2 regions of the Vibrio harveyi genome follow, and region 1 is predicted to be linked to the other one. Evidence: predicted binding sites of a transcription regulator. Region 1 holds the regulator's gene; the other holds the start of a gene.

Region 1 (7,729 bases):
CCAGCCGGACATTGTTCACGCTAATGACTGGCATACAGGATTAGTCCCATTCTTGCTCAAACATCGATACGGCAATGAAGCCTTCTTTGCAAACACTCGCAGCGTTATTTCAATTCACAACGCGGTGTTCAAAGGGGTATTTAGTTACGACGATGTTCAATGCCTTCCAGAGTTCCATAGTCGAAATGTGCCTGATGCAGCCGTCAGTGCCACTCACATCACCATGCTCAAAGCGGGGGTGATGAATGCAGACAAAATCAATGCAGTAAGCCCGACTTACGCAGAAGAGCTTAAGACTGAGCTAGGTAGTCATGGTATGGCGTGGGAGTTTCAACAACGCGCTGACGATTTAGTGGGTATTCTAAATGGTTGTGATTACAGTGCGTGGAATCCAGAAACGGACTCTAGTTTACCGTTGAACTACAAAGCGAACCGACAAAGCATGGTGCGTGGCAAAAACGCTTGTAAGAGAGCCCTACAAGAAAAGCTGGGTCTTGAAGCATCTGATTGCGCTATGTTTGGTATGGTTTGCCGTTTAACGCAACAAAAAGGCGTGCATTATTTGCTACCAGCATTGGCTGACTTCCTCAAACATGATGTTCAAGTTGTCGTCGTGGGGACTGGCGATCCTATCCTTGCTGCCCAACTGAGAGACGTCTCAGCACAGTTCGCTAATAAGTTGGTTTTTGTTGAAGCATACGATAATGAACTCGCACACCTTGTTGAGGCTGGCTCAGATTTCTTCCTGATGCCTTCAGAATTTGAACCTTGTGGTTTAAATCAGATCTACAGTATGGCTTATGGCACGTTGCCGATTGTTCGTGGTGTAGGCGGTTTGAAAGACAGTGTTAATGACTACGACGCAGATCTTGAAGAAGCCACAGGTTTTGTATTCTATGAGCCAACACCACAAGCGTTATTATTGACGATGCTAAGGGCACTGTTGCTTTACGCACAGAGTCCGAACGAAGTAAGGCGTGTACAGCTTCATGCAATGCAGAAAGACTTTTGTTGGCGTAAAGCTGCGGAAGAATACTTGCAGTTGTATAGAGCCGCGTTAAATTGACGCAAAATCTTTAAAAAGTGTAACGAAAGGCACCGAATAGGGTGCCTTTATTATCTTACCCATAAGGAGTGTGGTAGCATTTATCCATTCCTGTTCACAAAGAATGTTTTTCATACTGATACATGACTCAGCCACTTTTATTCCATAAAACCTATATACACCCTACTAGCAAAGAGTGGGTCGTTTTCGTGCATGGTGCTGGTGGCAGTTCTTCGATATGGTTTAAGCAGATCAAAGCGTATAAGCAGCACTTTAATTTACTGCTGATCGACCTTCGAGGGCATGGAAAATCTAACCAACTGCTTAAAGAATTGATGACAAGTCGCTATACCTTTACGGCGGTGACTCAAGATATTCTAAAAGTTTTGGATCATCTTAAGATTCAGTCTGCGCACTTTGTCGGTATGTCTTTGGGTACTATTATTGTTCGTAATTTGGCTGAGTTAGCCTCTGAGCGAGTACGCTCTATGGTTCTTGGTGGCGCAGTTACGCGTTTAAATACCCGCTCACAAATCCTGGTGAAGTTAGGTAATCTAGGAAAGCACATTCTGCCTTATATGTGGCTGTACAAGTTGTTTGCCTACATTGTTATGCCGCAAAAAAACCAACGAGAATCACGTCACCTATTTATCCGCGAAGCAAAGAAATTGTGCCAGAAAGAATTCAAACGATGGTTCATCTTAGCCGCTGACGTTAATCCTCTGATGAAATACTTTAAAGATCGTGAACTGCCTATCCCAACATTGTATTTAATGGGTGATAGGGATTACATGTTCATCAAGCCAGTTAAAGAGATGGTTGCGGTACATAAGCAAAGTGTTCTACGCGAGATTCCAGATTGTGGTCATGTGTGCAATGTAGAACGACCTGATGACTTCAATCAACACTCTATCGAGTTCATTAAGCAGCAAAGCTTAGCCGCTTAAACTTAAAATGATTGAAAAGAATAGGGGAGCCATTAAGGCTCCCCTATTTGATATCCGCATTGCCAACAAGCGCCAAATTGACCTTCATTTTGCTCCGAACATTGTGGGCACTGCCAATCTTGGTAAATAAGTTCTGCTTGTTTTCGATAGTCTTCGACGATGGCTGATGCTTTCAACTGTTGCTCCGGATGTAAAAGCCAAACATACGGGTCAGTATCATCGCTAAAAGGCAGCTCTCCCTTCAATCCGAACATGCCTTCACCTCGCACTTCGCAGGCTATTTGCTCGGTTTTAAGAAGCTCACAAACGATATGAGCTTCAGCCGGATTTTTAGCGATGTATATTTTCATTAAGCGTTTCCATTCTGTACTTGTGCAGGGCGAACCTTATTCATAACCCATTTAGCGATAATAGGGAACAAACCAAGTAGAGCAAACGATGCTAATACGGTTGGTGACACAATTCCAGAAAGACTATCAATGGTTGCTAGCTGTGTACCTGCATTCAGATAAACCGCAGTGCCGGGCAACATACCAATTTGGCTTGTTAAGTAGAATCGAGCAATAGTCATTGGTGTTAGACCCATTAACAAGTTGATTAGGAAAAATGGAAAAACAGGGATTAAGCGTAGCGAAAACAGGTAAAATGCGCCGTCTTTTTCTACACCCTGGTTGATCGCACCTAGCTTGTTTCCAAACTTACTCTGTACCCATTCCCTCAATAGGTAACGGCTGCTTAAAAAAGCGATCGTTGCACCGATTGTGCTGGCAAAAGAAACCAGCAGCAAACTTGTCCAGAAACCAAATAGCGCCGCACCAAGCAAAGTCACCACTGCTGCGCCTGGAATCGAAAACGCAGTGATGGCAATGTAAGCAAAGAAATAAGTGGCAGCAGCGAATACGAAGTTTTCGCTAATAAAAGTGTTCAACGCTTCTTGTTGCGCCTTCGCGTTTTCTAGCGTTAGGTATTGACCAAAATTCACGCCTAAAAAGATAATCGTCGCGAGTAGGATCAGTCCTAAAATCAGTTTCTTATTCATATCAATAGCTCCGTTTGGCTTCTTAGATAATAAGACAGAATGGGGCAATAAAAAATTTCAAAAAAAAACCGCAGTTTGAAAACTGCGGCTTTTACTCAATGTCATGCTGATATAAATGCTTTAGGAAAGAGCACTCATCAATTCTTCTCGACGAGACTGAGGTACGACACTCCAATGTGTGCCTTTGATTGCACCTTCTAACGCCCAGAGCAGTTCAAGGCTTACCGTAGAGGCATGCGTATCTTGGATTGCTTTGTATGCGTTTAGCGCGCCTTCTGCTTCAAGTTGCTCTACAGAGTCAATGCCCGCTTTCTTGAGCATACGCTCAGTTGCTAGACGCAGGTTAGGTAGATCTTTCAATCGATTAGGCTTGGTGCTTGCTTGTTGTTTTTTCTCTTGCTTAGCAGTCTCGAGGGATTGCTTGGCAACTTCAATCAAGCGGTCGGTTGTGTCCCAAAGATCATCAGAAATTGCATAGTATTTCGTAACGACTGGGAAACCACGTTTCTTGTAGACGTACGGTTTTAGTCCTTGAGTCTCGAAGTCAGATGAAGTTTGTTGGTCAGCTCGAATATGAAGTTGATTGTTTACGACAAGCGCAAACATCGTTTCATCGGCGAAGAGCCCAAAACCACCAAACATTGAGCGCGACTTGATATTACCAAGTGCCTCAAACAGCTTCATTGAGTCTTTGAGTATCGGTTTATCCATGGTGTGTTATCTCGGTGTAATTAATATTACGCCACCAAAAATCAGGTCCGAGAGATTAGCAAATGCATGCAGACACAATGTCATTAAAGGGTAAACTCACTTAATGCATATTTGCCATCGGTAACCCCGCTACCTTCCATCTAATAAGATGGTTCAGGCCGGAGGCTTTGCGTCCCACCCTTTCGGATGGTTTGCCCTGTGCGTGACTCTTTGAGGATACTTCGTATATTGAATTAACATCACGTTTCAAACGTTGAAGTGTGATCTTGGTTCAGTTAATAGTGGTAATTTGATGTGTAAAGTTTCATATGCTGGAATGTATAATTGTAATACAAAAGGTCTATCAAGGATATGTGCTACCTTGAGTTAAAACAGCAACTTATCTTCGTTCTTTAAATTATTTTTCTGATGAAATGTCCAAAAAAGTTATTTTTAGGCAATAAAAAAGCGCCCCTAGGAGCGCTTTATAAAATCAAGTGAGAGATCAGTTCAATTTCTTAACTGTATTACGCACAACGATCTCTGGTTGCATTTCGAAAACACGCTTCTCATGCTCTTTATCTTTGATGCGCTCAAGTAGGATCTCAAATGCATTTTTACCCACACGACGTTTTGGTTGGTGAATCGTCGTTAGCGGTGGAGAGAAGTACTCAGCAAGTTCGATATTGTCGTAACCGATAACAGAAATATCGTCTGGTACTTTGATACCGTTTTGTTGTAGGCGGCTCATCAAGCCAAGAGCCATAGTGTCATTGAAACAGAAAACAGCGGTTGGACGTTTGTCCATAGCACTGATGTTATCTGCAGCTAAGACAGCCGTGTCACACTCAAAGTTGCCTTCAAGAATCCAATCTTCGTTAACGGCTAGATTTGCTTCAGCCATCGCACGACGGTAACCCGCAATACGTTCTTGGCAAGCTGCTTTTTCGAAGTGACCGCTCAGACAAGCAATATCAGTATGACCATTGTCGATCAGGTATTTTGTTGCGATGTAACCGCCTTCTTCTGAGTTATCGATGATCTTGTCTGCTTGTGAGCTTTCAGGACCCCAATCCATGACAACTTTAGGAATATCTGAATGACGGTCAAGCATCTCTTTTAGCTCTTCCGTAAGGTCAGAACACATTACTAGAATGCCATCTACACGTTTCTCAGCTAGCATGCGGATGTAGTCACGTTGCTTCTCGTAAATACCGCCCGTGTTACATAGGATCAGAGTGTAACCTTGACGGTAACAGTAGCTCTCAACGCCGTCGATTACTTCAGAGAAGAATAGGTTGGTAGATTGAGTAACTAACATACCGATGGTACGAGTTGAGTTGCATTTTAAACTGCGCGCAACGGCACTTGGTGCGTAATTAAGTTCATCCACCGCTTTCATTACTTTTTCTTGAGTTGCTTCAGCAACAAAGCGAGTTTTATTAATTACGTGCGAAACCGTAGTGGTAGAAACGCCGGCTAAGCGAGCAACGTCTTTAATAGTGGCCATAAATGATGTCCTGTATCGAGCTACTGTAAATACCGTAGTGAAGACAACCATACGCTTAGGGTCTTGCGCAAACCGAGCAACTGCGAATAGGGGCATTGCTGAGATATTTGGCAGCGGTTGTTCCGAAATCGGTATAAAAAGGTTTGTAGCAACATTTATCGCTGAGTCTCATATTCCTTTCTTATATAAGTGAGGAATTGGTCAGCAATCCTGTTAAGAAAACACAAAAACCGCTTTATTTCAGCGGTTTACATATAAATCATATTTAATCGTTTGCGCTCACATTTTAGACTGATGCGAGCAAGCTGGCAATATTCTAGGCAGTTGTTTTGTGCCCCTGAGGTCACATTTTAACGGCTAAATTGATTGTATTTCTCTGTGCCAGATTAAAAACAAACGAATAAAATAGGGAGTCTGAATGACAGACTCCCCAAAATAGGTGGCAATTATTCACCAAGAAGGTAGGTGCTGTCCAGTTTACAAAATGCAATTAATAGTTGCGTAACGCTAATGTAGAAGCCAAATTCGTCGAATTGCTTACATTTAGCAGCAAACTGTGGCAGCCAAGTCATAAGGTGTTGTTGGATGAACTCGTTCTGTTTTCCGAACGCTTCTTCCATATGTTTATCTTGCTCTAGTTCGTTCGAGCGGATAATCATGTTGCCTAGAAAATCTAGCTCGACCGCTAAGTGGTCCGCTGGTTCTTTCAGATTTTCGTCCACTTGCACGCCAAAGTCTGCCATCAGTTTTTCCATCTCTTCTGCTGGCTTATCATTTAATAAACCAGATTCGCCGATGTACATTGAAGCATAAGGCAGTGCGCCGTGCTTTTCTGTTTTTAGAAAGAGTTCACAGAAGTCCGCTGCTAATTCTAACTGAGCGTCTTCACGGTCTTGTAAACGGTTGAGTGCATCAACAAGGGTATCAACAGCTGGTTTTAGTGATTCGTTTTCACCAAGACCCGCTAAAAAGCTTCGAATTTCAACACTGTGGTAGGTTTCTAGTTCTTTCTCTGTCAGTTCTTTTGCGAACAGGCTAGAAAACCACCAATAGATTTCTGCGCGTTTCTCGTTAAAAGCTTTCACTTCTTGCATTTTTTTGCTCCTGAATGGTTATCCCTTAAGTGTAAACAATTAAGATGAATAGCAGTAACTATAATTGTTATGCATTATTGGAAAATATGCGTATTTGTGAATGGCTGTAAATAAGCTTGCTTTGAATCAATAAAATCGCAAAATCTTGCTTTTTAATGTATCTATGACTAGAAATGTTACTAGTTATGAATAGAATACGTCTTGGAAAATAAAAAAGACAGAAAGTGGTGTAAATGAGCTATCACGTATTAGTCGTAGAAGATGATGTTGTAACTCGCAGTAAGCTCGCGGGCTATTTCCAAAATGAAGGTTACAAAGTCAGTGAAGCAGAAAGCGGCGCAGAGATGCGCGAAGTGCTTCAAGGCGGTGATGTTGACCTAATCATGCTGGATATTAACCTGCCTGGCGAAGACGGCCTTATGCTTACGCGTGAATTACGCAGCCAATCAGATATCGGCATCATATTAGTGACAGGACGCACGGATAGCATTGACAAAATCGTTGGTCTAGAAATGGGCGCAGACGATTATGTGACAAAGCCTTTTGAACTAAGGGAATTATTGGTTCGCGTGAAGAACTTGCTATGGCGCATCTCTGCGGCACGCAGCGGTTCTCAAAAAGCAGCGAACGACACTAATGAAGAACACATTGTGCGCTTCGGTGAGTGGACGTTTGATATTCAGCGTCGAGCTCTAAGCCGTAATGGTGAGCCAGTGAAACTAACCAAAGCTGAATACGAGTTATTGGTTGCACTGTCCTCGTACCCAAATCAGGTACTAAGCCGCGAGCGTATTTTGAATATGATCAGCCACCGAGTGGATGCGCCAAATGATCGTACGATTGACGTACTGATTCGCCGCATGCGCGCTAAGATGGAGTTTGATCCTAAGAACCCACAAATCTTTGTGACGGTTCACGGTGAAGGCTACATGTTTGCTGGTGATTAAATCATACCTAAAGAAAAAAGGAGAGCATTGGCTCTCCTTTTTTGTTTCCGCAATTTGACCACTGAATCGTTTTTAAGTGTTTTATGGTTGTTCTACTTCAACCATTGGTGTTTGACCTACGTTATCACGCAACTTTTGCCACAACCCACCTAAATACTCATGCCAATACAATTCGGTTTGTTCTAAGTAACGAGCTTTCGGAGTGTACTTTTGCCATGGCTGTTCAATGTCATCAATTGCCATAAAGTTGGTTGGCGCAGGGATTGGCTTGATACCTGCAGCATTAAACTCGTACAAAGCACGCTTCATATGGCTTGCTGAGGTTACCAGCACAATGTCTTTTTGCTTCACAAAGGCAGCGGCTTGGCGGGCTTCTTCCCATGTGTCTTTAGCGTCTTCGAGAAGGATGATGTCGGACTTTGCGACACCAAGAGAAAGTGCCACGTTAGCCATCATG
Region 2 (7,729 bases), 1.5 Mb from region 1:
TGGGTCACCGTTTGGTCGCGAATGCCAATGACGTAAAAACCCCATTCCACTTTTTCATGATCCGAGATCGCAACATCAACGCCTTCGCTTTTTTTGGCGGCTACGTTGCCCTGCACTCAGGTCTCTTTCTCCATGCCCGCACTGAAAGTGAGTTAGCCTCCGTTGTTGCTCACGAAATCGCGCACGTTACTCAGCGCCACCTTGCACGAAGCATGGAAGAACAAGCTCGTCGTTCACCAGCAACCATGGCAGCACTTGCTGGCGCTCTTCTGCTTGCGATAGCCTCTCCTGAAGCTGGTATGGCAGCGGTGACGGCAGCAACCGCTGGCAATATGCAAAGCCAAATCAACTACACTCGCTCCAACGAGAAAGAAGCAGACCGCTTTGGTATCGCGACACTGGCAAAAGCGGGCTTTGATGCACAAGCGATGCCACGCTTTTTTGGTCGCCTAGCGGATGAATATCGATACGCGAGCAAGCCGCCACCAATGTTGCTCACTCACCCGTTGCCTGAAGATCGTATTACAGACAGTCGTGCTCGTGCTCGTGCTTACCCACCAATGCGGGTGATGCCTTCTATTGATTACCATTTAACCCGAGCTCGCATTGTCGCACGTTATGCCGGAATTGATGGTCAAGCAGCAATGAGTTGGTTTGACCGAACTCAAAAGAAAGCCTCACCCGATATTGTGCCATCATTTGATTATGGTCGAGCCTTGGTACACCTCGACAACAAGCGTTTGAGTGAAGCGGAACCTTTATTGAAAAAGCTCCTTCAGCAAGACCCAGGTAACCCGTTTTATCTGGATGCAATGACCGATCTTTATATTGCTCAAAAGCAACCACAAAAAGCAGTGGATATGTTGAGTAGCGCGCTCAAACGCAACCCACAAAACAAAGTCCTGACCATCAACTATGCAAACGCATTACTTGAGGCGAAAAAGGACCAAGAAGCGGTGCGTATTCTGCAGCGCTACACACACGATAACCCAGAAGACACGAATGGCTGGCACCTGCTTTCACAAGGCAGTCATGCGCTGGGTAAAAGTGATGAAGAACTCGCCGCACGTGCCGAAATTTTGGCATTGCGAGCCAACTGGAACAAAGCCATCCAGTATTATAGTGAAGCAAGTAAAATTGCTAAGTTAGGTAGCTTACAACAAGCTCGATATGACGCTCGTATCGACCAACTGATGATCCAAAGAGATCGATTCATGGCATTACAATAACGAAATGGAGAAAACCATGTCAGTCGTGATTTATCACAACCCTCGCTGCTCAAAGAGCCGTCAAACACTTGAACTGCTTGAGCAAAATGGCGTAACACCGGAAGTGGTTAAATACCTTGATACACCGCTTAATGTTGAACAACTGAAAGTGCTTTATGCTCAACTTGGTTTCTCTTCCGTACGCGAAATGATGCGTACCAAAGAAGACATCTACAAAGAGCTGGCACTGGGAGAAGCCTCTGTCAGTGATGAGCAACTGTTCGAAGCGATGGCACAAAACCCGAAACTGTTTGAACGCCCAGTAGTAGTTGCAAATGGGAAAGCAAAAATCGGTCGCCCACCAGAACAAGTTTTGGAAATTCTGTAAATGGATTGCCAGATCCTCATTTTGTATTTCAGCCGTCATGGCTCGACAAAACAACTGGCAAGACAAATAGCAAGAGGAGTCGAGTCGACTCCTCATTGCGAAGCGATTTTACGTACAGTTGAAGAATTGTCACCTCACTCACATACCCCTTCTGATCCAATTGCTACTCTAGATGAGTTGAAGCAGTGCGATGGTCTCGCGTTTGGCAGCCCAGTTTGGTTTGGCAACATGGCAGCGCCGCTCAAGCACTTTTGGGATCAAACCACACCTTTGTGGGTGAATGGCGACCTTATCGATAAGCCAGCTTGTGTGTTTACCTCTTCGTCTTCCATGCATGGCGGTCAAGAAACCACGCTACAAAGCATGATGACCCCATTATTGCATCACGGCATGATGGTATTAGGAATCCCTTATTCAGAGCCAGAACTGCACACCACGCAATCAGGAGGCACACCCTATGGAGCAAGCAGTGTAGGACAAGAGCCAAGTCTCACGGCAGAAGAGATTCGTCTCGCACAACAATTAGGAAAACGACTGGCAACCACAGCGAAAAAGCTCAAAGGAAGTCAGTAAGCTCAAGGATAAGTAAATCGATGTCTGACATTATTGACCAACCACCTCTTAGCACACGCACTCAAACCTATCGCTACATGGCGCTGTTTGGTAATTTGGCGTTATTGGCTTGGGTTGCGATTTGGCAACTGGCGTTGTCCCCTCACCCACATCTAAGCAGCACTACATTGGCGATTGCTTGGTGTATTCCTCTATTGTTGCCACTTCCTGGTATTTTAGCGGGCAAACCCTACACACACGCTTGGGCAAACTTCGTTCTAATGCTGTATTTCTTGCATGCGTTGACGATTTTGTATGTTGACGATGGTGAGCGTTGGTTGGCCGCAATAGAGTTGCTCCTTACCTCACTCGGCTTTGCAGGTAACATTTTGTTTGCCCGAGCACGTGGTAAAGAGTTGGGTCTGAAGTTAAAACGCTTATCTCAAGTCGAAAAAGAAGAAAAAGCGAAGTTCAATAAATAGAAGCGAAACAATTACAGGGACATGGCGCTTCAAGCTGAACCAGCTTCATCACATCTCCAGCCATAGAACCACTAAAAAAAAGAGTCGCACTAAGCGACTCTTTTTTGTTTTGAATAAACCTTAACTTAGGTTTTCAACCACATCCGTTTCCAATACTGGCGCGATTTCAGAATCTTGTTCTACTGGCTCGGCTTTCGTGCGAACTGGAGCATTCCATTTGTAGATCAGATCGTACTGCTTTGGCGCTGGTTGTAGTGCAACAGCAGGTGTGATTGATGCCGGCTCAGTTGCCACATTTGTTTCCGTTGCCGTATCGAGCTCAACGACTTGAGCGGTTTGATCTTCTGTTGTTTCCGCTGGCAATTGTGCTGGTTGAGCAACTTCCTCAGGAAGCTGGGCTGGTGCTGACGGCTCTACATTCTCAAGCGGGTCTTCGGTAATCTCAAGTGAACGGATAGAAGACGCTTCTTGTTCAAACGCTTGTTGAGATGCCAACAAGTGAATCGTTAACGTCACTTGATTGCCTTGAATTCGTTTGATTTCAGTACCCGCAACTGAGTTTAGCTTCGTCAATGAGTTCTCAAGATTAAAGAAGTCCACCGCTGATGCGACATCTAATACCTTCACATCAATCGCTTCAGATGATTTGCTTGATACCACAACAGCACTCTTCTTCGCGTAGTAGTCGGCGATACCACCCATCATGGCGGAGATTGCATTTGCACCAGACGCTGAGCCACTGCGAGGTGACTGTTGCGACTGAGCAAGTTGCGCTGGTGATTGGTCATATAGCGTCCAGCGAATTTTATCGCCTTGCACACGCACCACTAGCACAGCATCAACAGGGTAACGCTGACTCGCTTGGCTGATTGGGTCTACAAAGCCCCCCCACAAATCAGACACGTTCACACCCGTAACATCATCAAAGTCCCCCACAGGCATAGTGACTGGTAGGCCTCGAGATTCAGCCGCAGCGCGCAGTGCAGCAGCACTGGTTGAGTCTGAATGCTCCCAAGTGATCGTACGATCATAGCCCTGCTCTTCTACCATCCAAACTAAGATGTTGGCACGGTTTGGAGACCATAATGGTAATTGCGCTTGAGTCAGTAGTGAACGAATCTGACCACTATTAAACAGCATCTTTAAACTGCTTTGACCATCAAGCTGACCATAACCAAGCTGAGAAATGTAGCGAGAACTTGAACCCACTGCTTTCTTTATTACCGGGTTGCTAAGGGAAGATTGGCTACCTGTCGCACGCACAATCACATCTTGCATACCTTGTTGACGAGCGAGCTCTTCGCCGTCTTTTTGCTCACCGTCGATCGCCACTTCGGCACGATAGATATCTACCTGAGTTAATGCATAAACTGGCAGAGACAACCAACCTATCAATAAGAGAGCTAAATAGCGCATAGTTTTCATAATCCTCTGAACAAGAACCCGCATGATAAGCAACTATCAAACCGTGAGCAAGAAGAGTACTGAGTGAATTGTCTGTATTCTGACCAAGTTAAAACACGTAAGTGAAACTAAACATTCGTCGACCTTATAAATCCACACAAAAGTTTGATCTAGGCAACATTGCAATCGATTGCCAGATGATAAGATTCGCCGGATTTGTCTGCGTATCTTTGAAATAGGGAATTATTATGAAAAACGCGTTACAAGGCGCTCAGATGCTCTTTGTCGCTTTTGGTGCTCTCGTATTAGTACCACTTCTTACTGGCCTTGACCCAAACGTTGCTCTGTTTGGTGCTGGTGTCGGTACTCTTCTTTTCCAACTAATAACTAAACGTTCCGTTCCTATCTTCCTTGCCTCTTCTTTTGCGTTTATTGCTCCTATTATGTTCGGTATCCAAACTTGGGGTATCGGTGCGACTATGGGCGGCTTAATGGCGGCGGGTTTGGTTTATGTCGCGCTTGGTGCGATGATCAAAGTGCGTGGTGTCGGCTTCATCCATAAAATTTTACCACCAGTTGTGGTAGGTCCGGTGATTATGGTCATTGGTCTTGGTTTGGCACCAACAGCAGTAAACATGGCGGTAGGTAAAACCGGTGACGGTGCCATCCAACTCGTAAATGGTGATGCTGCAGTTATCATTTCAGCAGTGTCATTGCTAACGACCATCGCACTGAGTGTATTCGCGAAAGGCTTCCTAAAACTGGTGCCTATCGTCGGCGGTATCTTAGCGGGTTACTCTGTTTCGCTTTTCTATGGTGTGGTTGATTTCACTCCAGTAGCTCAAGCAGCTTGGCTAGCCATGCCAAACTTCACAGCGCCAGAGTTTAACATCAACGCTATCTTATTCATGATCCCAGTTGCGATTGCACCAGCGGTAGAGCACGTAGGAGACATGCTGGCTATCTCAAACGTAACGGGTAAAAACTACCTCAAGAAACCTGGTCTTCACCGCACGATTGCGGGTGACGGGGTGGCAACAATTGCGGCTTCTATGGTTGGTGCTCCACCAAATACAACTTACAGCGAAGTAACGGGCGCAGTGATGCTGACTAAAGCCTTTAACCCTGTGATCATGACATGGGCGGCGATCACGGCAATCGTACTTGCCTTAGTGGGTAAGCTCGGAGCCATTCTACAAACGATCCCTGTTCCGGTTATGGGTGGCATCATGATCCTATTGTTCGGTTCTATCGCAACCGTCGGTCTAAACACGCTCATCAAAAACAATGTGGACCTGCACAAATCACGTAACCTAGTGATCGTCGCAGTAACACTGGTATTTGGTATCGGTGGCATGGCTTTCGGTATTGGCGAGTTCAGCCTACAAGGTGTGAGCCTGTGTGGTATCGTGGCTATCATTCTTAACCTTGTGCTACCACACGATCTTGGTGAAAACCACGTGGTGGATAATGCACAGATGGAAGAAGACAACGCGAAGTAATTTATCGTGCGGCTTAATTGATTTGAGTCGCGCGGTTATCACTTTCATATCTAACTTCTAGCTTCCACATAGCAGAGACAAAAAAGGCTTGGTTTTCACCAAGCCTTTATTTATTCAATTCAGTAAAAGCAATAACGCTTATTTAGTACCGAAGATCTTGTCACCAGCGTCACCTAGACCAGGAACGATGTAACCTTTGTCGTTTAGCTTCTCATCGATTGCAGCTGTGTATAGCTCAACGTCTGGGTGAGCTTTTTCTAGCGCTTCGATACCTTCAGGAGCAGCGACAAGAACAAGTACTTTGATTGCCTGACAACCTTTCTCTTTTAGAAGGTCGATAGTCGCGATCATAGAACCACCTGTTGCAAGCATTGGGTCAACAACTAGAGCAATACGCTCATCGATGTTAGAAGCAAGCTTGTTAAAGTATGGTACTGGCTCTAGTGTTTCTTCATCGCGGTAGATACCAACAACACTGATACGCGCGCTTGGCATGTGCTCTAGAACACCATCCATCATGCCTAGACCTGCACGCAAGATTGGCACTACTGTTACTTTTTTACCCTTGATTTGGTCAACTTCTACAGGACCATTCCAACCTTCAATGGTTACTTTCTCTGTTTCAAAGTCTGCAGTCGCTTCGTAAGTAAGTAGGCTACCGACTTCTGTCGCTAACTCACGAAAACGCTTCGTGCTGATGTCACCTTCTCGCATTAGACCGATTTTATGTTTTACTAGAGGGTGTTTAACTTCAACAACTTTCATTTCCATCTCCGGCTTTATTGGCAATATTTAAACAAACCTTCAGATTATACATGATTTTTGCAGGGATATCAGGATAGATCACTAAAGAAAAAAACCGACGCAAACGTTTGCTATCTGTATTTAACCACTGGTAGAATAGCGCCGTTTTCATATCCAACTTAAAAACCGAGGACTTCCCTGTGAGTGGTAACAACTCTTCTCTTAGCTATAAAGACGCTGGTGTAGATATTGATGCAGGCAACGCGCTTGTAGATCGTATTAAAGGTGCGGTTAAGCGTACTCGTCGCCCTGAAGTGATGGGTGGTATCGGCGGTTTTGGCGCATTGTGTGAACTACCAACTAAATACAAACAGCCTGTACTGGTTTCTGGTACTGACGGTGTTGGTACAAAACTTCGCCTAGCGCTGGATATGAACAAGCACGACACTATTGGCGTTGACCTAGTGGCAATGTGTGTAAACGATCTAATCGTTCAAGGTGCAGAGCCATTATTCTTCCTAGATTACTACGCGACAGGCAAACTGGATGTAGACACAGCGGCAGACGTAGTTTCTGGTATCGCTGATGGCTGTGTTCAAGCAGGCTGTGCACTTATCGGTGGTGAAACCGCTGAAATGCCAGGCATGTACGAAGGCGAAGACTACGACGTTGCAGGCTTCTGTGTTGGCGTAGTGGAAAAAGAAGATGTGATTGATGGTACTAAAGTAGCCGCTGGTGATGCACTTATCGCAGTTGGCTCTAGCGGTCCACATTCGAACGGTTACTCGCTTATCCGTAAGATTCTAGAAGTTTCTGGCGCAGATAAGAACGAAGAGCTAGCAGGTCGCACTATTGGCGAACACCTTCTAGAACCAACTAAGATTTACATCAAATCAGCACTTAAGATGATTGAGAAACACGATATCCACGCGATCTCTCACATCACTGGTGGTGGTTTCTGGGAAAACATTCCACGCGTACTGCCTGAAGGAACCAAAGCCGTTATCGATGGTAACAGTTGGGAATGGCCAATCATCTTCAAATGGTTACAAGAGAAAGGCAACGTTGAAACACACGAGATGTACCGTACGTTCAACTGTGGTGTTGGTCTAGTCGTTGCACTACCAAAAGACCAAGCGGACGCAGCAGTTGCACTTCTTAAAGAAGAAGGCGAAAACGCATGGGTGATTGGTGAAATTGCTCAAGCAGAAGCCAATGAAGAGCAAGTTGAAATCCAATAACTTGCGAATCAAGCTCAAAAAATAAAAAGAATGGGGATGTTATCCCCAAATAACTTCTAAATGCTGGTTCAGCGAGAATGAATTGGTTTGTAGGCGCGACAACGATTTGAAGATCTAGTGGTTCTAAATCAAAAATCGTTAACAAAGTATACAAGCCAATACAGCTCGCCCTTCGGGAGCATGTCACCAATACGATTTCATCGTCAAA

The links. The regulator PurR, encoded in region 1, represses purine synthesis genes. The targets are predictions, from matches to a motif close to TNANGNAAACGTTTNCNTNA.
Region 2: the regulator PurR is predicted to act here: its motif matches at 6,397-6,416, upstream of purM (phosphoribosylformylglycinamidine cyclo-ligase).

What each region holds. Positions count from the first base shown of each region.
Region 1 covers NZ_CP125875.1:1,991,756-1,999,484, reverse strand. Annotated here, with positions in the region: gene glgA (glycogen synthase GlgA) at 1-1,066, shown strand, start outside; gene QMY49_RS09570 (alpha/beta fold hydrolase) at 1,189-1,992, shown strand; gene QMY49_RS09565 (putative signal transducing protein) at 2,025-2,342, opposite strand; gene QMY49_RS09560 (TVP38/TMEM64 family protein) at 2,342-3,031, opposite strand; gene QMY49_RS09555 (TfoX/Sxy family DNA transformation protein) at 3,152-3,742, opposite strand; cyclic di-GMP riboswitch class I at 3,859-3,948, opposite strand; gene purR (HTH-type transcriptional repressor PurR) at 4,227-5,231, opposite strand; gene torD (molecular chaperone TorD) at 5,678-6,325, opposite strand; gene torR (two-component system response regulator TorR) at 6,559-7,272, shown strand; gene elyC (envelope biogenesis factor ElyC) at 7,354-7,729, opposite strand, start outside.
Region 2 covers NZ_CP125875.1:508,457-516,185, reverse strand. Annotated here, with positions in the region: gene bepA (beta-barrel assembly-enhancing protease) at 1-1,229, shown strand, start outside; gene arsC (arsenate reductase (glutaredoxin)) at 1,246-1,596, shown strand; gene wrbA (NAD(P)H:quinone oxidoreductase) at 1,597-2,169, shown strand; gene QMY49_RS02370 (DUF2069 domain-containing protein) at 2,190-2,630, shown strand; gene QMY49_RS02365 (DUF2066 domain-containing protein) at 2,751-4,046, opposite strand; gene QMY49_RS02360 (uracil-xanthine permease family protein) at 4,283-5,536, shown strand; gene upp (uracil phosphoribosyltransferase) at 5,675-6,301, opposite strand; gene purM (phosphoribosylformylglycinamidine cyclo-ligase) at 6,481-7,521, shown strand.